2 regions of the Cupriavidus sp. GW822-FHT03E04 genome follow, and region 1 is predicted to be linked to the other one. Evidence: riboswitches for the same ligand, from Rfam matches in the RefSeq annotation. Region 1 holds a riboswitch; the other holds the start of a gene.
What was found. Region 1 has a riboswitch for cobalamin ahead of AC1RQC_RS34705 (TonB-dependent receptor plug domain-containing protein). Riboswitches for the same ligand answer to the same signal wherever they lie in the genome.
Positions count from the first base shown of each region.

Region 2: another riboswitch for cobalamin. It lies ahead of AC1RQC_RS36360 (TonB-dependent receptor); the one in region 1 lies ahead of AC1RQC_RS34705 (TonB-dependent receptor plug domain-containing protein).

Region 1 covers NZ_JBXANI010000033.1:71,736-87,611, reverse strand. Annotated here, with positions in the region: gene AC1RQC_RS34730 (adenosylcobinamide-GDP ribazoletransferase) at 1-497, opposite strand, end outside; gene cobT (nicotinate-nucleotide--dimethylbenzimidazole phosphoribosyltransferase) at 539-1,579, opposite strand; gene cobO (cob(I)yrinic acid a,c-diamide adenosyltransferase) at 1,637-2,278, opposite strand; gene AC1RQC_RS34715 (ABC transporter ATP-binding protein) at 2,271-3,107, opposite strand; gene AC1RQC_RS34710 (FecCD family ABC transporter permease) at 3,113-4,111, opposite strand; gene AC1RQC_RS34705 (TonB-dependent receptor plug domain-containing protein) at 4,127-6,091, opposite strand; cobalamin riboswitch at 6,188-6,432, opposite strand; gene AC1RQC_RS34700 (hypothetical protein) at 6,641-6,958, shown strand; gene AC1RQC_RS34695 (cell division protein ZapA) at 6,955-7,296, shown strand; RNA gene ssrS (6S RNA) at 7,608-7,818, shown strand; gene AC1RQC_RS34685 (EVE domain-containing protein) at 8,008-8,502, shown strand; gene AC1RQC_RS34680 (sulfite exporter TauE/SafE family protein) at 8,587-9,399, shown strand; gene AC1RQC_RS34675 (SIMPL domain-containing protein) at 9,520-10,221, shown strand; gene AC1RQC_RS34670 (malonate--CoA ligase) at 10,360-11,913, opposite strand; gene AC1RQC_RS34665 (enoyl-CoA hydratase/isomerase family protein) at 12,024-12,806, opposite strand; gene AC1RQC_RS34660 (Bug family tripartite tricarboxylate transporter substrate binding protein) at 12,859-13,845, opposite strand; gene AC1RQC_RS34655 (malonyl-CoA decarboxylase domain-containing protein) at 13,954-15,402, opposite strand; gene AC1RQC_RS34650 (GntR family transcriptional regulator) at 15,436-15,876, opposite strand, start outside.
Region 2 covers NZ_JBXANI010000038.1:27,718-43,593, reverse strand. Annotated here, with positions in the region: gene AC1RQC_RS36400 (gamma-glutamyltransferase family protein) at 1-147, opposite strand, end outside; gene AC1RQC_RS36395 (Bug family tripartite tricarboxylate transporter substrate binding protein) at 241-1,281, opposite strand; gene AC1RQC_RS36390 (LysR substrate-binding domain-containing protein) at 1,594-2,499, shown strand; gene AC1RQC_RS36385 (GntP family permease) at 2,579-4,033, shown strand; gene AC1RQC_RS36380 (hypothetical protein) at 4,064-4,231, opposite strand; gene AC1RQC_RS36375 (S-layer protein) at 4,438-6,099, opposite strand; gene AC1RQC_RS36370 (YjjA family protein) at 6,467-6,943, shown strand; gene AC1RQC_RS36365 (methyl-accepting chemotaxis protein) at 6,981-8,537, opposite strand; cobalamin riboswitch at 8,843-9,100, shown strand; gene AC1RQC_RS36360 (TonB-dependent receptor) at 9,228-11,492, shown strand; gene AC1RQC_RS36355 (PepSY domain-containing protein) at 11,500-13,014, shown strand; gene AC1RQC_RS36350 (HoxN/HupN/NixA family nickel/cobalt transporter) at 13,068-14,126, shown strand; partial or broken gene AC1RQC_RS36345 (hydrolase) at 14,422-14,673, opposite strand; gene AC1RQC_RS36340 (hypothetical protein) at 14,709-15,512, opposite strand.

The DNA of each region.
Region 1 (15,876 bases):
ACGTAATCCAGCGTGGCAAGATAGCTCACCGCCATGGCGCGGCTGGCCGCATGCGCGGCCACCAGCACCAGCAGCAACTCCGCCATGCCGCTGCGCGCGGCAATCGCCACCAGCAGTTGCCACTTGAGCAGCAACGCCACCACCAGCGCGATGGCGCCAAATGCGCCAATGCGCGAGTCGTGCATGATGCGCAGCACGTCCTCGCGCCGGTAGCCGCCGCCAAAGGCATCCACGCAGTCGGCCAGGCCGTCCTCGTGAAAAGCGCCGGTGGCCAGCAGCGTCACGGCCATGCCCAGCAGCAAGGCCACGCCCGGCGGCCACCACTGCAGCGCGCCCCAGCTAGCCAGCGCGCCCAGCACGCCAACCAGCAACCCCACCAGCGGAAAGTAACGCGCCGCCGCGTTCAGGTAGTGCGGCGCAAAGCCGACCCAGCGCGGCACCGGCACCCGCGTGAAGTAGCCAACGGCGGTCAGGAAGTAGCGAAGTTCGTCGAGCATGGGCGGGTGCGTTGGGCCAGGTAGCGAAAGCGTGCCGCAGTCTACGCCGACGCGGTGCTGACGCCGGCCGCGCCGAAGGTGGCCATCTCGCGCAGGAAGGCCGCGGCGGACGCGACCAGCGGATAGGCCAGCGCGGCGCCGGTGCCCTCGCCCAGGCGCAGGTCCAGCGCCAGCAGCGGCTCGGCGCCGAAATAATCCAGCAGGCGGCGGTGGCCATGCTCGTGCGAGCAATGCGAGAACACGCAGTATTCCAGCACCTCGGGCGCGAGGCGCTGCGCCACCAGCAGCGCGGCCGAGGCGATAAAGCCATCGACCAGGATCACCATGCGGCTGGCGGCGGCGGCCAGGAAGGCGCCGGTCATCATGGCGATCTCGAAGCCGCCGAAGGCGGCCAGTACGTCGAGCGGCTCCACCGCATCCGCATGCAGTGCCAGTGCCTGCGCCAGCACCGCGCGCTTGCGCGCGAGGCCCGCGTCGTCCAGGCCGGTGCCGCGGCCGATGCAATCTTCAATCGGTGTATCGGTAAGCCGGCTCACCAGGCAAGCGGCCGACGAGGTATTGGCAATGCCCATCTCGCCAAAGCCAATCACGTTGCTGCCCTGCTGCGCGTGGCGCAGCACGCGCGCCATGCCGGCGGTGAGCGCCGCCTGCACCTGCTCCGCGCTCATGGCGCGCTCAAAGGCAAAATTGCGCGTGCCCGCGGCAATGCGGCAGTTGACCAGCCCGGGCGCGGACGGCAGCGGCGCGCGCACCCCCGCGTCCACCACCTCGAGCGCCAGCCCGTGCAGGCGCGAGAACACATTGATGGCCGCGCCCCCGGCCAGGAAGTTGAGCACCATCTGCGCCGTGACCTCGGCCGGATAGGCGCTCACGCCGGCATCGGCCACGCCGTGGTCCCCGGCGAACACGATCACCGCGGGACGCTTGAGCTCCGGCGTGCCACTGCCGGTAATCAGGCCGATCTGCAAGGCCAGATCCTCGAGCCGGCCGAGCGCGCCGAGCGGCTTGGTCTTGGCATCGATGGCGGCTTGCAGGGTCGGGCGCAGGGAGGCGTCGAGCGGGGTGATGGCGGGTAACTGCATGGTATTTCTTGGTGTGGCTGAGAAAAGATTCGATTCGCTGGAACAAGAATAGACGTTTTACATCTCGACGCCACGTTGGGCCTTGATGCCTTGCTGGAAGGCATGCTTGACCGGCGTCATGTCCGTCACGGTATCCGCCGCCTCGATCAGCGCGGGCGGTGCGCCGCGGCCGGTGATGACCACGTGCTGCATCGGCGGGCGGGCACGCAGGTCGGCGATGACGGTGTCGACATCGAGGTAATGCAGCTTGAGCGCGATATTGAGTTCGTCCAGCAGCACCAGCCCGATCGACGGGTCGCGCAGCAGCGAGCGCGCCACCTCCCACGCGGCCTGGGCCTTGGCCACGTCGCGCGCGCGATCCTGCGTTTCCCAGGTGTAGCCTTCGCCCATCACATGGAAGGCGCACTGCTCTGGAAAGCGCCGCAGGAACAATTCCTCGCCGCTGGGAATCGCGCCCTTGATGAATTGCACCACGCCGGCCTGCATGCCGTGGCCAAGCGCGCGCACCACCATGCCAAAGCCGGAGCTGGATTTGCCCTTGCCATTGCCGGTGGTGATGACGATCACGCCGCGCTCGTCCTGCGCGGCGGCAATCTTGGCATCCACGACATCCTTCTTGCGCAGCATGCGCGCCTTGTGGCGCTCGTCGCGGGCGGCGTCTTCCGACGTGGAGGTCTCAAGGGCTTTGGGTTCAGTCATGTTGGGTTTCGTCTGGTGCGGGAGAATGCGCCCCGTCGGCGATCAGCGCGGTATGGCGGCCGTCGCTGACGCTGACAATGGGCGTGCGCAGCGCGTGCGAGCAATGCGCGGGAGTCAGGACCTGCGCAGCGGGGCCATGCAAGCACAGGCCGTCTTCGGCCAGCAGCAGAGCATGGGTCGCGTAGCGCCGCGCCAGGTTAAGGTCGTGCAGGATCACCACGATGGCGTGGCGGCCGGCGCGCGCCAGCCGGGCCAGGGTTTCCAGCACCATGATCTGGTGGCGCAGGTCGAGGTGGGCGGCGGGTTCGTCCAGCATCAGCAGCGGCGCCTGTTGCGCCAGCGTGGCAGCCAGCGAAACGCGCTGGCGCTCGCCGCCGGACAGGGTCAGCACGTCGCGCCCGGCCAGCGCATCGAGATCCATCTCGCGCATCACTGCCGCGACCACCGCGTCATCCTCGCGGCCGGCCCAGCCCCAACCGGAGAGATGCGGGTGACGGCCCACCGCCACGGCGTCGCGCACCGACATCGAGAAGGTGTCGTGCACCGCCTGAGGCAGGTAGGCACGGCGCAATGCCAGGGCCGCGGGCGGCGTCTCCAGCGGCGCGCGGCCATCGAGCAGCACCACGCCGCCGTCCGGCTTGCGCAGCCCGGCCAGCACCGACATCAGCGTGGACTTGCCGACGCCGTTCGGGCCCACGATGCACCACAGCTCGCCCGCCTGCATGGACAAGCTCAGGCCATCGAGCAAAGCGCGCGTGCCGGCGCGCAACTGCAGGGACTGCAGCACCAGCGGCGGACAAGCGCAGACGGGTTCGTTCCAGGTCGGCATGGTGCTCAGCGCGGCCTGCGCAGCAGGAGAAAGAGGAAGGTCGGCACGCCCAGCAGCGCGGTGATCACGCCCACCGGCAACTGCGCGGGCGCAATCACCGTGCGCGCCACCAGGTCGGCGGCCATCAGCAACGTGCCGCCGAGCAACGCCGAGGCAGGCAACATCAGGCGTTGGTCGTTGCCCCAGGCAAGGCGCACCAGGTGCGGCACCACCAGCCCGACAAAGCCAATCGAGCCAGCCGAGGTAATGGCCACCGCGATCGCCAGCGAGGCCAGCACGAACACCGACAGGCGCACCGCGCCGACGCGCACGCCCAGCGCCTGCGCCACGGTCTCGCCCATCAGCATGGCATTGAGCGAGCGCGCCATCGGCATGGCCAGCAGCACGGCCAGCGCCAGCGCACCTAGCGCAAGGCCGTAGCTGGCGGTGCCGCCCAGGTCGCCGGTCAGCCAGAACAGCATGCCGCGCAAACGGGCCTCGGGCGCCACGCTCAGGATCAGGGTAATCAGCGCGCCCCAGCCGGCGGCCAGGATCACGCCGGTCAGCAGCAGGCGCGAGCCGGCCTCATGATGGCCGCCCTGCACCTGCGGATGCAGCAGGTCGCGCCGCGCCAGCGTGGCCACCAGCACCATCGAGAACAGCGCGCCGCCGGCCGCGCCGGCCTGCACCGTCCACAGTGGCCACATCATCAGCATGGCGGTGAGCGCACCGGTGGCCGCGCCGCCCGATACGCCGAGCACATAGGGCTCGGCCAGCGGATTGCGCAGCAGCACCTGCATCAACGCGCCGGTCAACGCCAGCAGGCCGCCGCACGCGAATGCCGCGGCCGCGCGCGGCAGCCGCAGCTCACGCACGATGGCCCCGGCGGTATCGTCGGCGCCGACGGACAGCGCGTGCCAGACCTGCGCGCCCGACAGCGGCACGCTGCCCACCGCCAGCGACAGCAGGAACACCGCCACGCCGGCGGCGGCAAGCATCAGCCAGACGGCTAGCGCGCGGCGCATGTCAGGCGGCCACCATCATTTCTGGCGCCAGCCCAGCGTGACAAAGCCGGCGCGTCCCTGCGTGTTGTAGGGATAGGCGAGCTGGTAGTTCTTGTCGAACAGGTTTTCCACACGGGCGGCCACGAACCATTGCTTGTCGATGTTATAGCGGGCATTGAGGTTGACGATACCGTATCCGCCCAGCGTGCGCGAGCCGCTATCCATGCGCGTCGAGGAAATGATCCACTCGCCGCCGAGGCGGAAGTCGCCAAACTGGCGGCCCACGTCGAAGGCGGCATGGCGGCGCGCGCGGCGCAGCAACTGCGTATTGCTCTGCTCATCCACCGGGTTCTGGAAGGTGATGCTGGCGCCCACGTCGGTGCCCATCAGCTTGGCGCGCCAGGAGGCTTCAATGCCTTGCACCTTGGCCTTGTTGACATTCTGCGCCAGGAACAAGCCATTGGGCTGCAGCGCCGCGGTGATCAGGTTGTCGTAGCGGGTCTCGAACGCGGTCACGCGCAGCAGGCCGGCGGCGTCCGTGTTGTACTGCGCGCCCAGCTCGACCGACTTGGCGCGCTCGGGCTTGATGCCCGGCTGGCCATAGCCCGGGTAGTACAGCTCGTTGAACGTCGGCGCGCGGAAGGCGTTGCTGGCGTTGGCGATCAGCTTGAACGCCTCGGTCACGTTATAGCCATAGCCGGCGAAATAGCTCGCCTGGCTGCCGAAATCCGAGTAGTGGTCGTTGCGCACATTGAGCTGCAGCTGGTGCTTGCCCAGCCGGCCATCGTAGCCCCCGAACACCGACGCAATATTGCGGCCCGGCGCGCCATACGTGTTCGAGCTGAATTCCTGCTGCGCATACTCCGTGCCGAACAGCAGCTTATGGGTCGGCGCCAGCGCATATTCGTTCTGCCAGGTGTACTGGCGATTGCGCGTGTTGAAGTTGCTGTTGAACAGTCCGTTCAAGGTGTTTTCGCTATTGTCCCCGCTCTGCGCGACCTTGAAATGCGTGGTCCAGTCCCGGGTGAGCTTGCCGTTGACAAAGGCGGATACAGTGTACAACTCGCTGTTCATCCACCAGACATCGGTCGGTTTGCCTGTCGTGGTGTCGTAGGAGAGCTTGCTCTTCGAGTAATAGGCTGTGACGCCGGCGTCCCAGTCGCTGGTGAAACGATGCTTCACCTGGCCCGATACGCTCTTGTTGTCATACGGGTTGTCGTTCGGGTTCGGGCCCATGCCCTTCTTTGCCTTGGCCGGATTGTCACCGTTCCATTGGGCCGCATTGATCGCCGAAAAACCGTCTGTCTTGACTGCCGACCCGGTGATATTGAACGAGGTATCGCCCACCTGCCCGCCGTAGCCCACCGTACCCTGGCGCGTATTGTTGCTGCCGTATTCAATCTGAGCGTTGGCTGCGGGAGCCTGGCCCGCACCGCTCTTGGTGAAGATCTGCACCACGCCGCCGATCGCATCCGAGCCGTAGAGCGCCGAGACATTGCCGCGCACGATCTCGATATGGTCGATCTGGTCGGGCAGGATATTCGAGAGCTGGGCCGTGCCGCTGCTGGCCGCCGAGATCCGCACGCCGTCGATCAGGATCAGCGTCTGGTTGGAGTTGGCCCCGCGCATGAACAGGCTGGTATTGGCACCCAGGCCGCCGTTGGCGGCAAACTCCACACCGGCCTGCGTGCGCAGCAACGAGCGCAGGTCGATGGCTTGCGAGTTGACGATGTCCTGCTGGGTCACCACGGTAGTATGCGGCAGCGCCTCGGTCAACGGCTGGACGGTGCGGGTGGCAGTGACCACCACCGGGTCGAGCTGCGCGTCGGGCGCGGGCTGCGCAGCGGATTGCCCGGCGGACTGGGCCATGGCGGCGCCTGGCGCGCTCATGGCGAGCCAGGCGGCGAGCGCGGCGGGCAGTTGCCGCGAGACGAAAACAGGTATGGTGTGGCGGCGCGCCGGCAATGCCGGACGGCTCGACGTGGGGGGCGAAAAGCGCATGATGCTGAGTGGGAGAGAGCTGCCTGGTCCGTTCCCCCGCGGACCGTCTGGCGACGAAGCGCGCCGCTGGCTTGCGCGGCAAAAAGCAGCGGAGGGCGGCGCACTCTCGTTCAGGCCGGTATCCGGGCTGACGACACCAGTCCGACCGCCTTCCCGAACCTTGCGGTTCAGTGGCTGAGTGGTCGGCCTTGCGATCTTGCGATCACGGTCGCTTACCGTTGCGGGGGCAGCACAGGTTGGCTCGGCCCTGCCCTGGCGGCGGTGGCTGGCTCCCTGTTTCCCGTTGAACTGCAACCCTGTAGTGAATAGGATTACGAGCACCTGGAACGTGCGCGAGTGTAGGCAGTTTCGAGGCAAGCGTCAATGCCGCGGCAAAACAAGGCGAAAGCGCCTGGAAACAGGCATAAAGCCGTCGCCACGGATGCCGTTAAACGACGATGCATGCAACTTCGGCGCGCAGGCCTGGTCACACACGTCTGCGTTCGCCGTCCGCACGATAGCGCTTGGGCTAAAATCCCAGAACCCGAGACCCTAGATATGACAGGCTCTATGCTCACCGAACTCGAACAACTCGCCGCCAAGATCGGGCGTGTGCTGCACCATGCCGATACCCTGGCGGCTGAGAACCAGCGGCTGCGCGAGGAGATCGAACGCCTGCAGGCCGACGCCAGCCAGCTGCGCGGCGACCGTGAAGCCATGGCCGCCGACCGCGAGCTGCTCAATATCAAGATCGAGGAAGCGCAGCTGCGCATCCAGTCGATCCTGGACAAGCTGCCCACCGCCAGCGACGCCCGCCAGCTCGACCTGCTGGGCGAAGGCGACGCGGCCGGCCGCGCCGAACAGAAGGCACCCGGAGAAAACGCATGAGCAATAAGCAAGTCGAAGTGAACATTGCCGGCCAGTCCTACCGGTTCGCCATTGCCGCCGACAACGAGGCCGCGCTGCTGGAGGCCGTGGCACTGGTAGACGGTCAGATGACGCGGCTCAAGGGCGGCGTATCCGCCAAGGGCGTGGAACGCGTTGCCGTGATGGCCGCGATCAGCATCGCCTCGGACCTGCTCTCGCTCAAGCGCAAGCAGCAAGAAGATGGCGCGATTCCCGTTGATGCAGTGCGTGCGCGCATTCGCGAGCTGAACGAACGCGCGGACGAAGCCCTGCGCCAGTACGCGCATGTGGGCACCAATTCGCCCGTGCCGCGCAACTGATGCCCTGCCCTGCGCCGGCTGTACCACACGGCACAGGCAGGCGGTGATACGCTCGCGATTTCGGCCCGATGTGCCCCACATGCCGCGCGCGTCAGCAAAATGTAACGACACGCAAAGACGGGCTTGGTATGGAAAGCCTCGCGGTGTATAGTGGAGCCAAGCCGCACCAAGCCACATAGTTGCGGCACCTTAGGTCGGGTTATCGCGCCTGACCGCCGTTTTCATCCCATCCAAGTTAGAAACGGCAAACGTCTGACAGCCATGCCAAAGCAGTATGCGTTTGGCAGTGCAAAAAAGTCAGACGTTTGACAGTTTCCCTGCCTGGTTCGTCAGGATCATATTCCTTGAACCGATAAGCATTTGTTGGTGCGGGATTATGCCGTGTGGGCGAGCGCGTCGCATGGTTCATAGTTGCAGTCTGGACTCCCTGAACCGGTGATGTACCCGAAATGCGGCTTCCGCAGCCACTCTGAACCTCACTTGGGTTCAGGATGCCGATCCAGCGGCCGAGGCGGGGACCCCTCTAAAGGCGGTGGTTATTCAACCACCGCCTTTTCCTTTTGTGGCGCAGATTGACCTGCGCTGCCTCTGCAGTGCCCTCCCTCTGTTTCTGCGCCACGACCCACGCCCACATCCGCCAGACGGTTTTCTTTTGGCCGTGCTTGCTGCACCATATCGCTGTCGCCAACGTCACGCCCGCCCTGCCCGCCCATGAGCCGATCCACGCAAGCCAATGCCGCCGCGCGCGCCCGCCAGTACTGGCTGATGAAGTCGGAACCCGACGAGGCCAGCATCGATACGCTAGCCGAACGCGGCACCCTGCCATGGACCGGCGTGCGCAACTACCAGGCCCGCAACTTCATGCGCGACGGCATGCAAATCGGCGACGGCGTGCTGTTCTATCACTCCTCCTGCCCACAGCCCGGCATTGCCGGCCTGGCCGAGGTCAGCTCGCAGCCCTACCCCGATCCCACCCAGTTCGACCCGAAGAGCGATTACTACGACGCCGCCGCCAAGCTGGATGCACCGCGCTGGATGCTGGTTGACGTGCGCTTTGTCGGCAAGGGCCCGCTGATCTCGCTGGCCGACTTGCGCGCGCATGACGAACTGGCCGACATGGTCGTGCTACGCCGTGGCAACCGGTTGTCGATCACGCCGGTGACCCCGGCCGAATGGCGCTTCATCACCACGCGGCTGATGCGCTAGCCTGGCACCGGCGGTCACAGCAGCGGCATGACACAATGGCTGCCGACGACATAACTACAACGCCAACAAGGTCGATTCCGCGTCATGAGCTTTTCCCTGATTCCCGGGCTGCTGCTGCTCGGCGCCTTTACCGGCTTCTGCGCCGGCTTGCTTGGCGTAGGCGGCGGCATGCTGATGGTGCCCTTCCTCACGCTGCTGTTCACCGCCCTGGCCTTCCCCCATGAGGCCATCGTCCATATGGCCATCGCCACCTCCATGGCGACCATCCTGTTCACCTCGCTGTCCTCGGTGCGCGCCCACCACAAGCGCGGCATGGTGCGATGGAGGCTGGTGCTGGCCCTGGCGCCCGGCATCCTGATTGGCGGCATGATCGGCGGCGGCAAGGTCTTCGCGGCGCTCAAGACCAGTTGGCTGTCGCTGCTGTTCGCCGTATTCGTAGGCTTTTCGGCGTGGCAGATGCTGCGCAACCGCAAGCCCGCCCCGCACCGGCAACTGCCGGGCACGCCGGGCATGCTGGGCGCGGGCGGCGTGATCGGCTTCCTGTCCAGCCTGGTGGGCGCGGGCGGCGGCTTTGTCTCGGTGCCGTTCATGACCTGGTGCAATGTGCCAATCCACAACGCCGTGGCCACCTCGGCCGCACTCGGGTTTCCCATCGCAGTGGCGAGCGTGATCGGCTATGTGTGGAGCGGGCTGGGCCAGACCGGGCTGCCGGCAGGCTCGCTCGGCTACATTTACCTGCCCGCGCTGGCGGTGATCGCGGTTGCCAGCGTGCTGACCGCGCCGCTGGGCGCGCGCACCGCGCACCGCATGGATGTCGCACAGTTGAAGAAAGTCTTCGCCTGCCTGCTGTTCAGCCTGTCGGCCTACATGATGTGGAAGGCCTGGCACGCGTTCTGAGGCCACAGGTGCCAGCGATGCACGCCGCGGATACAAGTAGATACAAGGTCGCACGGGACGTAGCGGAACGATCACCTGGGCGGCGCGTCTGATACCCATCGTCTGACAAGGGAGAATCCAATGAAACATCTGCTTGCCGCCACGCTGCTCGGTACCACCGCCATGGTTGCCTCCGCCCAGGGCGGCGGCCCGACCCACGAGCCGGCCCCTGCCGGCGTGCTGTCGCTGTCCGCCCAGGCCGCCACCGAAGTGCCGACCGACGTGGTGCACCTGACGCTCGCCGCCGAGCAGGAAGGCGCGGAGCCGGGCGCGATCTCCTCGGCGCTGTCGGCCAAGACAGCGGATGTGATCGCGCAGGCCAAGCGTACCAATGGCGTGCAGGCGCAATCGGGCGGCTTCACCATCTATCCGTCCAACGACAAGAACGGGCGCATCAGCACCTGGCGCGGCCGCGCCGAGGTGATTCTGGAATCGCGCGATTTCACCGCCGTGTCCAAGCTCGCGGGGCAACTCGCCAGCCAGATGCAGGTGCAGAACATCAGCTTCTCGCTCTCGCGCGAAGCCCGCCAGGCGGCCGAGGCCAAGCTGACCGAGCAAGCCGTGGCCTCGTTCCGCGACAAGGCCCAGGCCACCACCAAGCTGTTCGGCTACGGCAGCTACACCATCCGCGAAGTGCAGGTGGGCGAGGTGGGCGCGGTGCAACCGATGCCGCGCATGTACGCGGCCAAGGCCATGATGGCCGATTCCGCGCCGGTGCCGGTCGAGGGCGGCAAGGCCCAGGTCACCGTGACTGTGAACGGCTCGGTGCAGATGCTCAAGTAAGCGCCGTCCAAAGCCACAGGCTCAAGGGTCAAGGCAGAAGGTAGAAGGCAGAAGGCAGAAGGCACGGAACAAGGCCCCTGCCGCGCAAGCGGCAGGGGCCTTGTCTTTGATGCATGAGCCATCAAGGAGCGGCGGTGCTTACAGCGCCCCGAACTGCTGGCGCAGCACGTTCTTCTGCACCTTGCCCATGGTGTTGCGCGGCAACTCATCCACCACGTGCACGCGCTTAGGCACCTTGAAATTGGCAATACGACCCTTGAGCCCGCCAATCAGGCTCAACGCATCCAGCGAGGCACCTGGCTTGCCAACCACCACCGCCACCACCGCCTCGCCGAAGTCGGCATGCGGCACGCCAATCACGGCACTTTCCGCCACGCCCGGCATCTCGTCGATAAAGCTCTCGATCTCCTTGGGGTAGACGTTGTAGCCACCGGAGATGATCAGGTCCTTGCTGCGGCCGACGATGGTCAGGTAGTCGTCAGGCACCTTGCGCTCGCCAGCCTGGCTGACGATGGCACCGCCAAAGCGGCCCACGTCGCCGGTCTTGAACCAGCCGTCGGCGGTGAACTCTTCCTGCGTCTTCTCCGGCATGCGCCAGTAGCCCTTGAACACATTCGGGCCACGCACTTCCACATTGCCGATCTCGCCGGCCGCGCAAGGCTTGCCGTCGCCGTCCACCACGCGCACCGACACACCCGGCAGCGCCTTGCCGACGGTACCGCCGATACGCTCGCCGTCTTGCGCCTCGTACGGGTTGGAGACCAGCATCACGGTCTCGCTCATGCCGTAGCGCTCCAGGATGGTGTGGCCCGTGCGCTCGCGGAAGGCATCGAAGGTTTCCATCAGCAGCGGCGCGGAGCCGGACACGAACAGGCGCATGCGGCGGCAGGTATCGTCGTCAAAGCGCGGCTCCTGCACCATGCGCACGTAATACGTGGGCACGCCCATCATCACGGTGCAACGCGGCAGGAATTTGAGGATCTGCGCCATGTCGAGCTTGGGCGCCCAGATCATCTTGGCACCGGCCAAGAGCGCGCCGTGCGACGCGACGAACAGGCCATGCACGTGGAAGATCGGCAGCATGTGCAGCAGCACGTCGTCGCTGCGCCAGCCCCAGTACGCATGCAGCGTCTTGGCGTTGGAGGCCAGGTTGCCGTGCGTGAGCATGGCGCCCTTGCTGCGGCCCGTGGTGCCCGAGGTGTAGAGAATGGCGGCGAGCTCGTCGGCGCCGCGCGCCACCGTGGCGAAGCGGTCCGGTTGCACGGCGGCGCGGGACAACAGCGAGCCTGAGCGGTCGTCGTCCAGCGTGAAGACGTGCTTGGTGCCGTGGCGGAACGCCACCTTGGACACCCAGCCGAAGTTAGCGCTGCTGCACACCACCACCGCCGGCTCCGCGTTGCCGACAAAGTAGTCGATCTCGGCTTCCTGGTAGGCGGTATTGAGCGGCAGGTAGATGTAGCCTGCGCGCAGCGTGGCGAGGTACAGGAACAGCGCCTCCGGCGATTTTTCCACCTGCACCGCCACGCGCGCGCCCTCGGGCAGCTTGAGCGCGGCCAGCAGGTTGGCCATCTTGGCGGTGGCGCGGTCCAGGTCGTCCCAGCTGTAGTAGAGGCCGTCGTGGGTTTCAATGCAGCAGGCACTGCGGTCCGCCGGGAAGCGGGATTCGAATAGGGCGAACAGGTTGGCGTTCATATTGCGGAAGATGAAAAACGGAATCGGCAATAGCATGGGCAATCCGCATGGGCAATCCGATCAATAGCCGGCAATGATACCTAAAGCGATTGCCCGTGCTATTGCCCGTGCTATTGACCGCTGAAGCGCGGCGGCCGGCGTGCCAGGAATGCCGCCACGCCTTCGGCATGGTCGGCGCTGTCGCCATAGCGGAAATGCGCGTCGAGCTCCGCCGCGGTGAGCGGCGCGGGCACCGGCGCCAGGCGGCGGATGCTCTGCTTGTTGATGCGGGCGGCCAACGGCGCACCGGCCACGATGCGCTTGACGGCCGCGGCGACTTCCTCGCCGAGTGCCGCTGCCGGCACCACGCGCGTCAGCAGCCCTTTCTCGCGCGCCTCGGCGGCGTCGAACACCCTGCCCTCCAGCAGGATCTCCAGCGTCACGGCGCGGCCCGCCAGGGCCAGCAGCCCGGTCAGCTCGCCGGGCGCCATGGGAAAGCCGAGCCGGTTGATCGGCACGCCGAAGCGGCTGTCGTCGGCGGCGATGCGCAGGTCGCAATGGCAGGCGATCTCCAGCCCGCCGCCCACGCAAACCCCTTCGATCATGGCAAGCGTCGGATGCAGGCAGCCCGCGATGGCGGCCAGCGCAGGCGCAATCACCGCCTCGTGGTAACGGCGCAGCGCGGCGGCGTCGCCCCGCTCCTCGGGGAACTCGGCAATGTCGGCGCCGGCGGCAAAGTTGTCATCGGCGCCGCGCACCACCACGCAGCGCAGCGAGGGATCGGCGGACAGGTCCGCAAAGCCCTGCGCCAGCGCGTGCCACATCGCCACGGAGATGGCATTGAGCTTGCCAGCGTGGGACAGCGTGACCGTGGCCACGTCGCCCTCACGCGCGAACGCTACCGTGCCGCTCATGCCTGCGCTCCACGCGCACGGGAAACATCGGAAACCATGCGGCGATCCTCCATCAGTCGATCTTGGCGCCGGACTGCTGCACCACCGTAGCCCAGCGCTTGATCTCGGCGCGCTGGAACTGCGCGAACTGCTCTTGCGTGAAAGCCGGCGTATCGGAGCCGTTGGCAAGCCAGATCTGCTTCATCTCGGGCGTGTTCAGTGCCTTCTCCACTTCGGTGTAAAGCCGGTCGACGATGTCCTTGGGCGTGCCCTTGGGCACCCACATCGCGTACCAGGTGGAGACTTCGTAGTTAGGCACCCCAGCCTCGGCAGCCGTGGGCACATTCGGGAACGCGGCCGAGCGCTTGGTCGATGCCACCGCCAGCGCCTTGATGCGGCCGGCGCGGATATGCTGGGCCGAAGAACCGAGACCGTCGAAATCCATATCCACCTGGCCCGCGATCAGGTCGGACAGCGCAGGGCCCGCACCCTTGTAGGGAATATGCGTGATGAAGGTCTTGGTCTGCAGCTTGAACAGCTCGCCCGCCAGATGGTGGGACGAGCCGTTGCCGGCCGAGGCGTAGTTCAGCTTGCCGGGGTTCTTCTTGGCATAGGCGATCAGCTCGCCCAGCGTGTTGGCGGTGACCTTGGTCGGGTTCACCACGATCACCTGCGGCGGCTGCGCGATCACCGTGACGGGGATGAAATCCTTCTCGATGTCGTAGTCGAGCTTCTTGTAGAACGACGGCGCGATGGCGTGGTGCGCGCCGCCGATGAAAACGGTATAGCCATCCGGCGCGCCCTTGGCCGCGATGCTCGCGCCCACGGTGCCGCCAGCGCCGCCACGGTTATCGATCACGAACTGCTTGCCGAGCTGCTTGGAAAGCTGCGCGGTCAGCGGGCGGGCGAAGGCATCGGTGCCACCGCCGGCCGGGAACGGCACGATGACGGTGATCGGCTTGGACGGCCAGGCGTCAGCCTGCGCCACGGGCGCTACCGCGCCCAAACCCGCGCCCAGCGCGCAAGCCAGCCCTGCCAGTTGAAACTGACGACGATTCATGACTCTGTCTCCTCTCTCTTCTCTCTTCTGCTGTGGAAAGTCAAAACGAAGAACTGCTGGAATGGCCCATGAACGCGGCCCGCGGCCTTGTCTTTTACCTGACCAGGGTTACAACAGCTTGCTCACCGCGCGGCTCATGCGCGGGGATCCGTTGCCAAGGCGCACCAGATTGTCATCTAGCGCCTCGGGCACGTAAAGATAATTCACCATCATCCCGCACGACTGCGCACGGCCCTTGCGCGACAGGTCGGCGGCCCAGTTCAGGCGCTCCACGCAGGCGCCATTGCCCAGGTGAAAGCGCGCCACCGGATCGGCCGGCAGCGCCTGCTGGCGCTCGCGCACCAGGTAGTGCGCGGCCAGCGCCAGCGCGATGTCGCGCACCGTCGCATCTTCGGAATCGGCAGGCAGCGCGGCCAGCCAGCCGGCGCCGTCGGCGGGTGGCGTGCCGTGGCGCTCGCTCCAGCGCGCCAGGCGCTTGTCGCCCAGCACCTTGGCCACCGCTTCTCCGTCGCGCTTGCGCAGCCAGTCGGCAAACCCGGGGATGGGCGAGAGCGTGGCGAACTGCTTGAGCTTGGGAAACTCGCGCTGCAACTCCCCGATCACGCGCTTGAGCAGGAAGTTGCCGAAGCTCACGCCGCGCAGGCCTGGCTGCGTATTGGAGATGGAATAGAAGATCGCCCACTTCACGCGGCGCAGGTCCTCCAGCGGCGCGGCTTCGTCCAGCAGCGCGTGGACGTTGGCTGCCATCTCGGGCACGAAGGCCACCTCGACAAAGATCAGCGGCTCGCGCGGCATGCGCGGGTGGAAGAAGGCGTAGCAGCGGCGATCAGAATCGAGCCGGTTGCGCAGGTCCGCCCAGGACGCGATCTCGTGCACCGCCTCGTAGCGGATCAGCTTTTCCAGCAGCGATGCGGGCGAGTCCCACGTGATGGGCTGCAGTTCCAGCAGGCCCACGTCGAACCAGTTGGAGAACAGCGCCTCCAGATCGTCGTCAAGCGGGCGCAGTCCCGGCACGCGCTTATGCCAGCGCAGCATGTCAGCACGCAGGCCGATCAGGAAATGCAGGCCGCAGACGCTTGCGCCCTCCTGCCCGTGCAGCGCGGCCAGCCGCTTGAAGAAACGGATGCGCGCGTTGGACATGGCCTGCGCAAGCCCCGACGCGGATTTGGGCGTCTTGCCATCCTTGGCATCGTCATCCGATTCCGGGCCGCCGCTGGCCGCGACTTCCGCCAGCACGCCGAGCATGGCCTGGCGTGCGTCATCGCCCGCGGCTTCGTATTCGGCCCGCCAGGTTTGCGCTGCGGTATTGGCGGCGCTGTCGGTCAGGCGCGCATCGAAGCATTGACGCAGTTGCTCGCGCTGCCGGCGCAGCACGCGCGCCGGCAGCCCCACGGCCTTGGCGTCCGCCTTGGCATCGGCATCCGTATTTGGCTTGGCGCGGTCATCGCCCTTGCGGCCCCACCACCGGCCAAAGCGGGACAACAGGGATTGCGCCGACGGCTCCAAGCCGCTCAGGGGCGCGCTGACTTTCTGTTCGCTATTGCTGAGGGAATCCATGGACGTACCTGCTCTGTGCGCGTCAGTTGGCCGCTATCGATCAACGGGGGACTTACCGGCCAAGTGCAGGCGGCCGGGCTGTGCTTCGGGGATGGGATCGCGACCGCTATCGTCAGCCTCGGCGACCTCGGCGGCGTCCAGTGCCCTGAGCGCGCCGCGCTGGCGCAGCAAGTGCGTCTTCATCAGGGTTTCGGCGCCCTCCGGGTCATGCGCCTTGAGCGCGGAGAACACCGACAGATGCTCGGCGCAGGATTCGCGGATGCGGCCCGGCAGCTTCAGGCTCTTGTGGCGCGACAGCCGCAGCACCTTGCGCAGGTCGCTGATCAGGCCGGACAGCCAGCGGTTGCCGGCGAGCCGCTGGATGGCTTCGTGGATCTGGTAGTTGGTTTCGTAGTAGGCGTCGATATTGCCGGCCTGCGCATACTGGGTCAGGTCGGCATGCAGGCTTTCGAGCGCGTCGAGGTCCTCGGCGGT
Region 2 (15,876 bases), on a different contig from region 1:
GGCCAGCGCCGCGTCCACGGCGTTGCCGCCGCGGGCCAGCATGCGTAGGCCTGCCGCGGCCGCCAGCGGCTGCGAGGTGGCCACCACGTTGTCGGCCAGCACGGGCACGCGTTGCGAAGGATAGGGGAAATTCCAGAAATTGGTCATGGCTTTGCGAGGCTCCGAGGGTTGGGGGTTCTGGCCAGCGGCTTGCACGGCAGCGCCGGCCAGATGCGTTTGTGCTTTGTTCTTGCGCGGCGGCTACTCGATCTTGACGTTGGCCGCGCGCGCCACCTTCTCCCACGCGCGCATCTCGTCGCCGATCATGCGGCCAAACGGCTCGGGCGCGGTGTACTTGATCTGCACGCCCTGTGCTTCCATGGCCGCAGCCAGCTCCGGCGCGGCCAGCACTTCTTTCATCGCGGCGGAAAGTTGCTTGAGCACCTGGGGCGGCGTGCCCTTGGGCGCAACCAGGCCGAACAGGTTGTCGGCACGGAAGTCTCGGATGCCGGCCTCGGTCACCGTCTGGGCATCGGGCAAGGAGCTCAGACGATGCTCGGACGCCACCGCCAGCAACCGCAGCTTGCCGGATTTCACGTGCGGCAGGGCCGAGGGAATGCTGTCGAACATCATGCTCGCCCGGCCTGCCATCAGGTCCGGCAGCGCGAAGGCGCTGCCCTTGTACGGCACGTGCACCACGTCCACGCCGGTACGCAGCTTGAACAGCTCCGACTCCAGGTGCGACAACGTGCCGGAGCCCTGCGAGGCAAAGTTGTACTTGCCGGGAGACGCCTTGAGCAGGCTGACCAGCTCAGGCACCGAATGCGCCGGCAACGAGGCCGGCACCACCAGGATATGCGGCACGGTGCCGATGCCGGCAATGGGCACGAAATCGCGGGCGAGGCTGGCGGGCTGGTTGCTATACGTCGCAGCCGCGATGGCGGCATTGCTGACAGCGGCCAGGTAGAGCGTATAGCCATCGGGCGCGGCCTTGGCCGCGAAGCTCATGCCGATAGCCCCGCCAGCGCCGGGGCGGTTGTCCACCACCACCGGTTGCTTGAGCACGGTGGACAGGCGCTGGCCCACCGCGCGCGCCAGCACATCGGTGGCGCCGGACGGCGGGAAGGACAGCACCAGCTGGACCGCGTGGTCCGGGTAGTCCGCTGCGGCGGCTGGCGTGGCGGTGGCAGCGGCGCCCGCGGCCAGCGCCAGCAGCAGGCCAGCTTGTGCCCGCTTGCCCCCACGGAAGAGACGGGCTGGCCCCTGCAACGTGCGGGTACGGTAAAGCGACTGGATAAACATGATCAGGGTAGCTCCGGATAGCGTCGAAGACGTTAACTGCCGAGGTAGAGTCGGAACGGTCCGGGGCGCAGCCGCTTTGGCTGCCGGCTTGTTTGCGCGCCCCTGTCATGCTGGATCTGGCTTCGCCTTGGGGCGAGATTGACTGACGGGAAGCACAGATTTTAGGCGCGCCCGGCGGCCACCGGAATGCGGATCGGCCATAGAGCTATGCGAAAATGGAATACGCATTGCGGCCACGGCCTGGCGCCCTTGCCAGGCCAAGCCGGCGGCAGGCTTTCCCTCACCGTTCCGACGCTTCCGAAGGCACATCCCATGCAGCTGAAATGGATCGACGACCTGCTGGTCCTGGAGAAGACGCGCAGCTTCTCGCGCGCCGCCGAGTTGCGGCATATCACGCAGTCGGCACTGTCACGGCGCATCCGCTCGCTGGAGGACTGGGCCGGCGCGGTGCTGGTCGACCGCAACACCTTCCCCATGGACCTGACCCCGGCCGGCAAAACCTTCTGCACCAGCGGGCGCGAGGCACTCACGCTGCTGATGGAGGCACGTGCCACGCTGCGCCAGGAAAGCCGCATGCCGGGCAAGGCCATCCAGATCGCCGCCGGGCATACCTTGTCGCTGACCTTCCTGCCGGGCTGGCTCAAGGCATGCCAGAAGCGCTACGGCCAGTTCAATGCCCGGGTCGTGGCCGCCAACGTGCTCGAAGCCGTGGTGGCGCTGTCGGAAGGCAACTGCGACCTGATGCTGGGCTACAACCATGCGCGGGTGCCGGTCTCGCTGGATCCGGACAAGTTCCGCAGCCTCACGGTCGGGCACGACGTGCTGATGCCGCTGTGCGCGCCCAATGCGCGCGGCGCCCCGCTGTTCCCGCTAGGCAGCAGTGGCGCCAAACCGATTCCCTACCTGGCCTATACGGCCAGCACCACGCTTGGGCGCATCGTCGAGGTGATCCTCGAAGACGCGCCGCCACGCCGTGCGCTGGCGCGTTGCTATGAGGCCGACATGGCAATCCTGTTGATGAAGATGGCCAGCGAAGGCCACGGCGTGGCCTGGCTGCCGCGCACCACCGCGGCCGATGCGCTCGCGGCGGGCACGCTGGTGCCGGCAGGAGACGCCGCGTGGTGCTCGGCATTCGATATCTGTGCGTATCGCGCCGCCCATGCCAGCAACCCTACCCTGCTGGAACTCTGGGAGGTGCTGGAGCGGCAAGCGCAATAACACTCATCGCTGCACCGCTCGCACCGCCGCGTCACCTATGCTGTATAGGTTTGAAAACTGCTGCGGGAGCACTGACACCATGGGCCTTCTTGGCATCCTGCTGGCCCTTGGCCTGCTGATCTGGCTGGCCTACCGGGGCTGGAGCATCCTGCTGGTGGCGCCGGCGGCGTCGCTGCTGGCCGCGGCCACGGCCGGCGAGCCCCTGCTGGCGCACTGGACCCAGACCTTCATGGGTAGCGCCGCGGGCTTCCTTGCCCAATTCTTCCCGTTGTTCCTGCTTGGCGCGCTGTTCGGCAAACTGATGGATGACAGCGGCTGCGTCAATGCCATCGCCGCATGGATGACGCTCACGCTCGGGCCACGGCGCGCCATCCTGGCGGTGGTGCTGGCCGGCGCGTTGGTCACCTACGGCGGCGTCAGCCTGTTCGTGGCCTTCTTCGTGCTAGCGCCGATGGCGCAAGCGCTGTTCGCCGCCGCGCAGATCCCGCGCCGGCTGATGCCGGCTGCGATTGCGCTGGGCACCTCCACCTTCACCATGTCCGCCCTGCCCGGCACGCCGGCCATCCAGAACGCGATCCCGATGCCGTTCTTCGGCACCACGCCGTTTGCCGCGCCGGGCCTGGGCGTGCTGGCGTCCGCCATCATGCTGGCCTTCGGCCTGTGGTGGCTCGCGCGCATGGAGCGCGGCGCGCGCCGCGCGGGCGAAGGCTTTGGCGACGAGGCGCTGGAATCCGCCGACCGTGCCGCCGGCGATGAACTGGTACGCGAGCGCGCCACGGTGGCCAACGCGTTCGATCCCGCCGAAGCGCGCCACGGCGCGCGCAGCGCCGAATGGCCGGCAGTGTGGAGCGCGTTCCTGCCCTTGGTGATGGTGGTGGCCGTGAACCTGGCGATGAGCTTGCTGGTGTTGCCCCGCTGGGACGCGAGCTACCTGGCGAACGAGCGCTGGGGCGGCACCAGCCTGGCGGCGCTGGGGGGCGTATGGGCGGTGCTGGTGGCGCTGGCAGCGGCCATCCTCTGCCTGCTGGCATTGCACCGCAAGCGCCTGGGCAAGCTGCGCGAGAGCATGGACGCGGGCGCCAATGCCGCCGTGCTGCCGGCAATCAGCGTGGCCAGCCTGGTGGGCTTTGGCTCGGTCGTGGCCGCCCTGCCGGCCTTTGAACTGGTGCGCGAATGGGTGTTATCGATCGCGGGCGGTCCACTGGTATCGCTGGCGGTGGCCACCAATGTGCTCGCCGCGCTGACTGGCTCGGCTTCGGGCGGGCTGACCATCGCCCTGCAGGCGCTGGGCGGCACTTACCTGCAGCTATCTGAGGTGACAGGCATCGACCCGGCCCTGATGCACAGGGTCGCCGTGATTGGCGCTGGCACACTGGACAGCCTGCCGCACAACGGCGCGGTGGTGACGCTGCTGGCGGTTTGCGGCACCACGCATCGCGAAAGCTATCGCGATATCGTGGTGGTTGGCGTCATCGGCCCGATCGCGGCGCTGGCGGCGGTCATCGCGCTCGGCGGCGCCTTCGGTTCGTTCTAGGCAGCTTCCGGGTAAAACGCGGCGCGGCGCTCAGGTGGTGGCCGCACGCGCGTAGCGCTGGCGCGGCACGGGCAGCGCCTTCAACTGCTCGCGGCGGATCCTGATGGCTTCCTCGTTGCCGCGCTTGATGGCGGCGCGCAGGTTCAGCACTGCCTTGCGGTACTTCTTCTTTTTTCTGACGCTGGTGGTAATGGCCATGGCGATCCGTTTCCTTCTCTCCAGGTGAGTTCCCGGGCGCGCGCCGCGCGTCCGGCCGAACTGCTAGCGGAAACCGTTTCCCCCGGATCGTCAAGACGCGGCGCCGCGTGGCTGGGCCATGCGTAAAGATCCGAATACCGCGCACGAGAATTTTCAGATCGGGGCGCGTTGCCCCGCCAGCGGGCGCGCCCCCTGCCTCAGCTACCTCAGGTGCCGGAAGCGACAGTCACGAACACGGGGTTCGAATAGAACCACAGGTCGTTGTAGTTGCGCGCGTTGATGGCGTTGAAGCGCGGCGTGTTCTCCGTCAGGTCCGTCTTCAGGTCGGGCAGCGGGTTGCCGTTGGCGGTCTCGCCCGGCACGTTCATGCCAAGATTGGTGCCGCGCAGCCGGAAGTACTGGCTCTTGGCCGCGTTGAAGGTGTAGGTCACCGTGTTGTAGCCCTCCTTGTCCAGCTTCCAGTCGGCCTTGGTGAAGGTGGCGATGACCTTGGTGGAGTCATTGGTGTCCTTGCTGTAGCCAGGCGTGCCGGGCAAGGCGCGCGGCGTGACGTCGCCGGCGATCAGGTCGATGTGGTCCACCGTGGGCTTGACGTTGACGTTGGCGCCGCTGTCCAGCGGGTACTCGAAGTTGTTGCGCTCCGGGCTCTTGAAGCGGATGGTCACCGTCACGCTGTCGCCGGCACGGGCCTTGAGCTCACCGCCCATCTCGCGTTTGGTGCCGCTCGCGGCCACGTTGAAGTCCAGCGCGTTGATGAGATCGCCGAACACCGAGAACGCCTTGCCGGCGCGTAATCCATCCACCACTGACTTGATGCCGGTCCCCTCCAGCCAGACGTAATTGCGGGCGTACTCGCCGGGGAAGTAGCCGCTGCTGAAAAGCCCGCCGGCGGTCTTGAAATGGTGGTCCGAATTCGCGATGTTCCAGAAGCGGCGGCCGTCGCCCAGCAGCGCGTCCCAGATCCCGCCGACCTGCGCGACCACGTAGTCCACGCCGCCGTAGGTGCGCGACTTGAGGTTCGCATCAACATAGCTGCTGTTATAGCCGCCGCGGTCGGGCTCCATCTGATTGCCGACCATGCCTTCCACCGCGAACGCGATGTTCGGCGCGAGGTCATTGAATTCGCGGTAGTCGGCGGCCGTGTACTTGCCTGGATTGCGCGACGGATGGTTGATCAGCGCGTAGCTGGTATCGGGGAAGTTGGTCTTGAGCCAGGTGAACGCCTGCACCGCATCGGCGTGGCTGGAGGCGGCGGTGCGCGGCGCCTTGGCGTTCCAGGCCGCCACGTCCGCCGGATCGAACATGGTGTCGGGGCGGCTGGTGAAGAAATACTCGAATTCGTTGGCGCCCTTGACCGCCGTTGCGAGTGCGGGCGAACCGCTGAAGATGCCCACGTTGACGTGATCGTGGGTGGGCATGTCCCACTCGAAGGTCGAGAAGATCAACTTGCCGGGGTAGCGGCCATCGGCCTGCAGTTGCTTGACGGCCGGGACTTCGTAGTTAGCCAGGCCCTTCGAGAATGGGATCGAGCCGCCTGGGATTGCCGTGCCCGTATTATCGCGATCCGACACGCGCAGGTGGTTCGACAAGGCCATCCAGTCGAGGTTGTTAGCAGTGAAGGCCTGGTCGAGCACCGTGGTGAGCGGGCTCTGCGCGTCGTTCGATTCGATGGTGTGGACGTGCAGGTCGCCGGTGGTCCACTTGCCGGTGACTTCGGCAACCGGCGGCGGCGTAACGGGCGTGACGGGCGTGCTCGGTGCGGCCGGCGCGGTGTTGGCGGATTGCTCGCCGTTGCCGTTGCAACCGTAGAAGCCGCCGGCGATGCACAAGGAGGCCGCTAGGCCGAGGATGGATCTGGTGTGGCGCATTGGATTCGATTTCCCTGATGACTCTGTTTTGTATTGACCCGGCTGGTCCGCGCGTCTTTCGTCCGGGCGCGCTGGCAAGGCTCTTGTGGGCGCAGATAGTGATTGGCGTTCGTGACACAGAGGTGACGCAAAGGCGACAAATCCAGCATTTGGGTAAATCGATACACTCAATTGGGAAAATCCGTATCACTGACACGACATTCTGACTTACAGAACGATCAATCGCATGCGCGAGGCCTCGCTTAATGCGCGCGTCATGCAAATCGGCTAGAGCGGAGAGAAGAAAGCGTCACTGCAGCGAAAGGCGATGGCCGATGCGGCAAGCACTATAGTGAAGACTGTTTCCACGCCGCCAGAAGGATGCCGCATGAACGCCAGCCTCTATCGCACCACCGCCGTGAAAATCCTGATCGCCGCGCTGCTACCGGTGGCAGCCGCGCATGCGCAGCTCGGGGACCTGCTCAAAGGCGCCACGCAGGGCGGCACCGAGAGTTCGTCCGGTGGCCTGAGCGGCCTGGGCAGCAGCCTGGGCGGGATGAGTGGAATGCCCTCGCTGCAATCGCTGAGTTCGGGCAGCACCGGCAATGTCGCCGGGATCCTGGAGTACTGCGTGAAGAACAACTACCTTGGCGGCGCCAGCGGCGCCGCCTCGGTCAAAGACAAGCTGCTGGGCAAGGTCGGCGGCGACTCTCCCACATCCGACGCCGGCTACACCAGCGGCGCCAAGGGCATCCTGAGCAGCAGCGATGGCAAGCAGTTCGACCTGAGCGGCGGCGGCCTCAAGGACCAGGTCACCAAGCAGGTCTGCGACAAGATCCTCGCGCAGGGCAAATCGCTGCTGTAGGGCCAGGCACGCTGAGCGCCCGGTCAGCGCTCAGTGCTCAGGCGGCCGACAGGCGGAAGGCCGACACGGCATGGTGCAGCGCGCCGGCCTGGTCTTCCAGCGACGTGGCGGCCGCGCTCGCCTGCTCCACCAGCGCCGCGTTCTGCTGCGTCATCTGGTCCATCTGCGCGACCGCGCGATTGACCTCCTCGATGCCGGTGCGCTGCTCCGCGGTGGCCGAGGCGATGCCATCCATGATCGACGTCACGCGGCCGACCGCGTTGACGATCTCGGCCATGGTCTGCCCGGCCTGCTCCACCAGTGCCGAGCCGCTGTCGACCTGGCCCACCGACTCCACGATCAGCGTCTTGATTTCCTTGGCCGCGCCCGCGCTGCGCTGCGCCAGGTTGCGCACCTCCCCAGCCACCACCGCAAACCCGCGTCCTTGCTCGCCGGCGCGCGCGGCTTCCACCGCGGCGTTGAGCGCCAGGATATTGGTCTGGAAAGCGATGCCGTCGATCACGCCGATGATGTCGTTGATCTTGCGCGAGCTGGCGGTGATGCCGCGCATCTTGTCCACCACCTGGCTGACCACGCTGCCGCCCTGCTTCGCGATCTGCGAGGCGTCAGCCACATACTGGCTGGCCTCCTTGGCGTTGTCGGCGTTCTGGCGCACCGTCGCGGTGATCTGCTCCATGCTGGCGGCGGTCTGCTGCAGCGAGGCCGCCTGCTGCTCGGTGCGGCTCGACAGGTCGCTATTGCCCGAGGCGATCTCCTGGGCCGCCGAGGTGATGGAATCGGCCGATTGCTGGATGCCCGCCACCGTGCCGGCGAGCTGGTCGCGCATATGGCCGATGGCGTACATCAGGCTGGAGCGGTCGTCCGGGTGGGTTTCGACGCGCGCCGTGAGGTCGCCGCTGGCCATGCGCAAGGCAAGGGCCGCAGCGGTAGCGGGCTCGCCGCCCACCGAGCTCTGGATGCTGCGGATCAGCAGCGTGGCCACCGCGGAAATCACGATGCCCAGCAGCACCAGCAGCCCCAGCGATTGATACAGCGAGGCGCGGAACTGCGCTTGCACGTCATCCATATACGTGCCGGCGACCAGGTCCCAGCCCCACGGCTTGAAGCGCGCCACGTAGCCGATCTTGGGGCTCGGCTGGTCGCTGCCCGGCTTGGGCCACCAGTAGTCCAGGTGGCCAGCGCCTTCGGCCGACGCGCCGCGGGCCGCGATATCGGCATACAAGGCGTTGCCCTTGGCGTCCTTGAAGTCGCTCATGTTCTTGCCGTTGAGCTTGGCGTTGATGGGATGCATCAACAGCACGGAATCCGCGCCGACGATGGTGATGTAGCCATCCTTGCCATAACGCTGCGCGGCAACGCGGGCCGTGGCCTGGGCCTTGGCATCGGCCTCGGACATCTTGCCCTGGCGCGCCTGCTCGGCATAGTCGCGCACCAGCGAGAGCGACATGTCGACAATGTTAGCCAGCTCGCCGCGGCGATCGGCCATTTGCAGCTGGCGGGTCTGGAAGGCGTGCATCACGGTCAGCAACAGCAGGCCGAGCCAGGCCAGCACAAGGGGAATCCACAGCTTTTTTCGCAGGGTCAGACGATTCATGGCATTCGCTTCTCGGGGCAATGGCCGGTCATGCAGGAGGCATGCGGCACCTCCGAATATCGGAGCCGGGCTCGCCTTCTTTAGCGAAAGGCGCGACAGGACCGCACGAAAGACCACGAAGCGCAGAAAATGTCGCATGAAGCACCAAAATGGCGACAGGTTGTGCCAGGCCGAAACGCTCGCGCACCCGCACGGTGCCAAAAAAAACACCTGCCATCCGCCCCCGAAAGCGGCGCAAATACGGCTACAATGCGCCTCGCATTCCACTCGGTAATTGCAATTGACTTGCAATTACCTGGCTAGTGGACTGCCAAGGGTTCGAAGGTGCCTCCGGCGCGCAGCGCGCGGCGGGGGTTAAACGGGAAACAGGTGCGCCGCCGGCCATGCCGCGGCTAATCCTGTGCTGCCCCCGCAACGGTCAGCAGGTACAAAGGTGTCACGCCGCGCCAACAGGCCGCGGCAGCCACTGCGCATCATCGCGCGGGAAGGCGGCACCCCGGACGCGCCCCAGCGGCAGGCGTCCCCCTGCAAGCCCGGATACCGGCCTTCGACCGATCACCGGGGCTGCGGACGGGCGGCCAGGCGTGAGACGGCTGGCCACGCGCCCGGCCGTCACTGCGCGCTCGTCCGCGGCTGGTTCGTTTATTGCCGCCGGGCGGGGTCGCCCCCGCGGCCAATGATGGAAAGTCCATGTCCGCGCGCCCTTGCATTGCCTGTACCGCCTCGCCGGCGGCCGTCACGCCACGCCAACGTCGTCATACGCCCAAGCCGCCGCGCCAGCTCGCGCATCATTGCGCGCTCGCGCTATCGCTGGGGGCCTTCGCCGGCCTGGGCGCCGATGCCGCCTGGGCGGCGGACGATGCGCAACCTTCAGAGCGGGCGCAATCGCAGCCGTCGCGCGGCGACAGCACGGTGCTACCGCCAGTGGTAGTCAGGAGCGCCTCGCAGCCGGCCGGGCTGGCGCTGTCCGAGCCCACCAGCACCGGCAGCCGCCTTGGCCTGACCCCGCTGGAAACGCCCGCTAGCGTGGAAGTCCTGTCCGGCGACACCATTCGCGAACGCGGCGATTTGTCGGTGCGCGAGGCCGTGACCCGCGCCACCGGCATCACCTCCAATGGCGCGCCCGGCAACGGCGGCACGGCGCTCGCGGCACGCGGCTTTGCAGGACAAGGCTCGGTGATGCAGCTGTACGATGGCACGCGCCTCTACGTGGCCTCCGGCACCGTCACCTTCCCCTTCGATACCTCGTCCGTGGACCGCATCGAAGTGCTGCGCGGCGCGGCCTCGGTCATGGTTGGCGAGGGCGCGATCGGCGGCGTGGTCAACGTGATTCCCAAGAAGCCGATGCGCGCGCCGATCGCCAACGAGCTGCAGCTCACCGGCGGCACGCAAAAAACAGCGCGCGCGGCGTTCGACAGCGGCGGCGCGGTCAACGAGACCCTCTCCTACCGCTTCAACGCCAGCTACGGCCGCTCCGGCGGCTGGGTGGACCGGGGCGACTCGCGCAGCCTGGCGGTGTCGGCCGCGGCGCGGCTGGACGTATCGCCTGAGTTCAACCTGACGCTGTCCTATGACGACGCCGACCAGCACCCGATGCAGTACCTGGGCACGCCGCTGGCGGGCGGCAGCCTGGACACCTCGCTACGCAAGAAGAACTACAACGTTGGCGATGCCGACATCACCTACCGCGACCGCTGGACCCGGCTCGCGGCGCAGTGGCAGCCCAACGAGCGCGTCATGGTGCGCAACCAGTTCTATTACCTCACCAGCCAGCGCCACTGGCGCGACGCCGAGTCCTATACCTTCCTGCCCGCGACGGGCCAGGTGCGCCGCACCGACTATCTGGAGATCCTGCATGACCAGGAACAGGTGGGCGACCGCGCCGACCTGAAGATCGATGGCCAGCTGTTCGGCATGGCCAATACCGCCATGGTGGGGTTCGACGTCAACCGCATCAACTTCACTCACAGCAACAACTCGCCCTATGGCGGCGCGTCCACGGTCAATGCCTACCAGTTCGACCCGGGCCAGTTCTTCAGCCCGCCGGGCATTGTCACGTCGCCGCGCTTTCGCACCCACACCACGCAAGCCGCGCTGTTTGGCGAGGACCGCCTCAAGCTGACCCGGCAATGGTCGGTAATTGGCGGCGTGCGGCTGGACCATGCCCAGCTGGAACGCGGCAACCTGGTCACGGGCGACGACTGGACCCGCAGCTTCAACAACATCACGTGGCGTGCGGGCACGGTCTACGCATTCACGCCAGCCTTGTCGGTGTATGCGCAGTACGCCACCGCCACCGATCCCCTTGGCGCACTGATCTCCACCTCGGACGCACAGAAAGATTTCAAGCTGGCCACCGGGCGGCAGATCGAAGCCGGGGTCAAGCAATCGTTCTGGAACCAGCGCGGCGAGTGGACCTTTGCCGCCTACCAGATCGTCAAGAAGAACCTGCTGACACGCGACGCCAGCAACCCGGCGTTGTCGGTGCAGGTGGGCGAGCAATCCTCGCGCGGGCTGGAGGCCTCGGTCAGCGTGGAACTCATGCGCGGGTTGCGCTTGGATGCCAACGGCACCGTGCTGCGCGCCCGCTACGACGACTTGGCGGAAAGCGTGAACGGCGCGCTGGTCTCGCGCAATGGCAACGTGCCCACCAGCGTTGCGCAGCAGGCGGCCAACCTGTGGCTGACGTGGGCCTTCGCACCGCGGTGGCAGGCAGGCAGCGGCCTGCGCTACGTGGGCAAGCGCTATACCAACAACGCCAATACCACCACCATGCCGTCGTACGCGGTGGTGGATGCCTCGCTGCAATGGCGCGTATCGCGCAAGACGACGCTGACGCTGCGCGTGTACAACCTGTTCAACCGCGACTACGCCGAATCCTCTGGCAACAGCGGCAGCCAGTGGCTGCTGGGCCGGCCGCGCGCGGCCGAGCTGACGGCCAACTTCTACTTCTAGGCCGGCCATGGCAAGCACACCCCTGCCCTGGCGTGAAGCCTGCTGGCGCTTCACGCGCCGCTGGCTCTACCTGGTGCACCGCTGGGCCGGGATCGCGGGCTGCCTGCTGATCGCCATGTGGTTTCTCTCGGGACTGGTCATGATGTACGTGGCCTTTCCCGCGCTGACCGACACCGAGCGCCACGCGGGGCTCCCGCCGCTGGACCTGCCCGGGGTAAGGATCACGCCGGATGCCGCGATGGCCAGCGCGGGCCTCACCCGCTTTCCGCGCAGCCTGCGCCTGGAGATCATGGGCACGCACCCGGTCTACCGGATGATCGACTGGAACGGCAAGCCTTACACCGTCTCCGCCCGCGACGCGGCGCCCATCGAGCAGGTGGATGCCGTTGCCGCGCAAGCCATCGCCCAACGTTTCTCCGGCGCGGCGGGCGCGCGCTGGGTGGAAACCGCGGAGCGCGACCAGTGGACCGTGCCCAACGGGCTCAATCCCTGGCGGCCGCTGCATCGCATTGTGCTGGACGATGCGGCCGGCTCCGAGCTGTATGTGTCTGCCCGGACCGGCGAGGTGATGCGCGACACGAACCGCGCCGAACGGTTCTGGAACTGGCTCGGCTCGGTACCGCACTGGCTGTACTTCACGCCGGTGCGGGCCGACCCGCCGCTATGGCGGCAGGTAGTGCTGTGGACCTCCGGCGCGTGCATTGCCGTGGCCGTCAGCGGCATCTGGATCGGCTGGCTGCGGCTACGCGTGCGCCGCCGGTTTGCGCACGGCAGCGCCGGCGGCACGTCGCCCTATCACGGCTGGATGGCCTGGCACCATATCGCCGGGCTGGCCGCATCGCTGTTCCTCGTGGCGTGGCTGGCCAGCGGCTGGCTATCGGTCAATCCCAATCAGTGGTTTCCCGGGCGCGCGTTTGCGCAGCCAGCGCTGGAACGCTACGCCGGAGAAACCCTGCCGCGCTTTCCCGCCGGCGATGGTGCGGCGCTGGCGAGCCTGCTGTCCGACACCGCGCTGCCTCCAAGGGAGATCAAGCTGGCCTGGCAGGCCGGCGTGCCGGTCATGCTGGTGGCGACCGCGGCCACCACGCACGCCTATCACGCCAACACCGGCGCGCCGCTGGCGCTCTCTGCCCGGACACTGGCCCAGGCAGCCGCGCGGCTGATGCCGGACGCCACCGTGGCCAGCCACGACCTGCTGCACGAGGACGACGCCTACTGGTACAGCCACCACCAGCCGCGCAAGCTGCCGGTGCTGCGCGTGCGCTTTGACGACGACTGCGCCACGTGGGTGTACATCGACCCGGACACCGGCAACCTGCTGGGCCGCAGCGACCGCAGCCGCCGTGCCTACCGATGGCTGTTCCATGCCGCGCACAGCTGGGACTTTGGCTGGCTGGTGCGCCATCGCCCGGCCTGGGATGCAACGGTCTGGCTACTTTCGGTTGCCGGGCTGGTAGTCTCGGTCAGTGGCGTGGTGATTGGCTGGCGCAGGTTGTTTCGCGGGCGCCGCCGGCGGGCTTGAGTCCCGGCCTGGCGTCCATCCATTCAGAATTCCCCATCTTTCACGGACCGCTCATGTTCCGCTTTCTAGCCAGCATCTTCAACGACCAGGACGCCGACGTGCGCCGCAAGGTCATTGCGCTCTACGTCTTCCTGATCGCCGCCAACGTGGGGGCCTGGCTGTGGGCACTGGCAGCGTTGCGCGACCACCCCATGCTGCTGGCGTCCGCCGTGCTGGCCTACACGCTCGGCCTGCGCCACGCCGTTGACGCCGACCATATCGCCGCCATCGACAACGTCACGCGCAAGCTGATGCAGGAAGGCAAGCGCCCGGTGACGGTCGGCTTCTTCTTCTCGCTCGGCCACTCCACCGTGGTCACGCTGATGTCGATCGGCATCGCGGTTGCCGCCGCCGCGCTGCAAACGCGCTTTGCCGACATGAAAGCCGTGGGCGGCATGATCGGCACCAGCGTCTCCGCGCTGTTCCTGTTCCTGCTGGCCTTCTTCAACCTGCTGATCCTGATCTCCGTGTGGCGTGCCTTCCGCGCGGTCAAGCGCGGCGAAGCGCTCAAGGAGCAGGACCTGGACCTGCTGCTGAACAACCGCGGCGTGCTCTCGCGGCTGTTCCGCCCGCTGTTCCGGCTGGCCAGCCGCAGCTGGCACCTGTTCCCGATAGGGCTGCTGTTCGGTCTCGGCTTCGATACCGCCACCGAGGTGGCGCTGTTCGGGCTATCGGCGGCGGAGGCGGCAAAAGGCGTGCCGTTCTGGACCATCATGGTGTTCCCCGCCCTGTTCACCGCCGGCATGTCGCTGGTGGACACCACCGACGGCATCCTGATGCTAGGCGCTTACGGCTGGGCCTTCACCAAGCCGATCCGCAAGCTCTACTACAACATGACCATCACGCTGGTCTCGGTGGTGGTCGCAGTGGTCATCGGCGGCATCGAAGCACTCGGGCTGATCGCCGACAAGCTCGGGCTGGAAGGCGGCCTGTGGGACGTGATCGGGGAGCTGAACGAGCATTTCGGCATGCTCGGCTATGTGATCATCGGCGTGTTCGTGCTGAGCTGGCTGATCTCGATGGTGGTGTACCGGGTCCGGCGTTATGACGAGATCGAGGTGAGGATGGGGTGAAGGTATGGTGGGACGGATAACCGCTTAGCGCTGATATGCGACCGTCATCGACTACAAGCTCAAAAGCGCGGAATCGGAGGATAAGGCGGTCATTTCCATAATCCCAGAATGCGTTTGGGCGGATTCGGGCTGGCCGCCTGCGCCGTGCTCGCGGCCCCAAGAGATCACGCGCGGTTGCCGCCACCACTGTGCCCGCGCCTGAATAAAGAAGTTGGCGCCCGTGCCGGGTCGTGCGGCGCGGGCTGGAGTGAGTGGCGCGTGGTCATGAGGTTGGATATGCGGACGAGGGACTGGCTCAGACACTGATCCGGGCCGGCATCGGCGCGAGCAACTCGTGCGGTGTGGCAATGCGCTGCGGGGCTTTGTGCACCATGGTGAAGGTGTAGTCGACACCCATGCCATATGTGCCAGAGTGCTCTCTGACGACTTGCATTACGGCGTCGTGCGTCTCGCGGCGGGCCCAGTCGCGTTGCCATTCGAGCAGTACCTGTTGCCAGGTCACCGGCACGACGCCGGCCTGTACCATGCGTTGCATGGCGAAGATGTGATGTGATGTGATGTGATGTGATGTGATGTGATGGATCAACCCTGGAGGGTCGATACCGACGCTGCATCATATCCGAGGGCGGTTCTGATGGTCAGCATGAAGATCGGATCTGCATGTGATTGCTTGTGCAGCGCGAATCCAACCTCGGCAAATGGACTCGTGACGGAGAGATCGGGGTTCGCAGCCTGAAAGGCAAAACACATCAGAAACTCGCAGTCGTGGCGTTGGGCCTCGACACCGAAATTAATCACCCCGAGGTGCCAATCTCCCTCATCCTTGGTTAGAGAAATCAGGAGCTGGCGGGCGCGCGCCTCAAGATACGCGCGATTCTGCACGATGGACGCGGCTTTCGCGATGCCCAGTGAGCTCGGCATGCCATGCAAATCGGCGACGACAACTTCCGTAAGATCCGTGAGCACCGCCATCCATTCGTCGCGCGGCGTAGCACCGAGCCTGTTGATGAGCGAAAACTCACCAGGTGTTGCGAACCCCAATTCGCCGCGCGGCTCCGATGCCGGCATCGGATGCGAACTCGATTTGGTGGCCGCCGGCAGCAGCGCCATGCGCGCCAAAGGATCGTTCAACCGCGAACAATGTTCAATGGCTTCGATCGTCGCCCGCCGAATGCGATCGATGGGCAGGCCATGACTCGGGGCTGCCATTGCGGCGGCTCTGTCCATTCGAGTCGCTTGAGCGTTTCGAGCCAGCAGCGCCCCGACATCCATCCGATAGTGCCGTCCAAACTGTAGATGCTTCTGCCTGAGTCGCGCCGACTGATCCCGAAGCCAAATGTCGCCAAGGTCTGCATAGGCGTCTGGCTGCACTTCATTGATGGGCATGACGGACTCCTTGCTTGAAGACATACCGGGCGGATACCGGGCGCGTGGAACCGAGACATGTCGCGACTGGCTCGCAATGAAGAGTAGGCGGCCGGTCTTGGCCGCGCTCTCCGTTTCTTGCGATTGAATCCAATACGCCTATCTGTTCCGCACGTGCGAAGGCTTGCGCGCCAATGGAATCCACGACACGACACTGGAGCGGCTAGCCACTCTAGTGCGCACCGCTCGCACAGACGATGAGGTACCGTCACTGGCCTAGACGGTACGTCGATCTTCGGATTGGTTTGCGCAGCAAGAATCGGAGTTCTTAACAACGTGGGGATGCCTATTCTCTTGCTCAGGGCATCGAATGGTTTCGATGAAC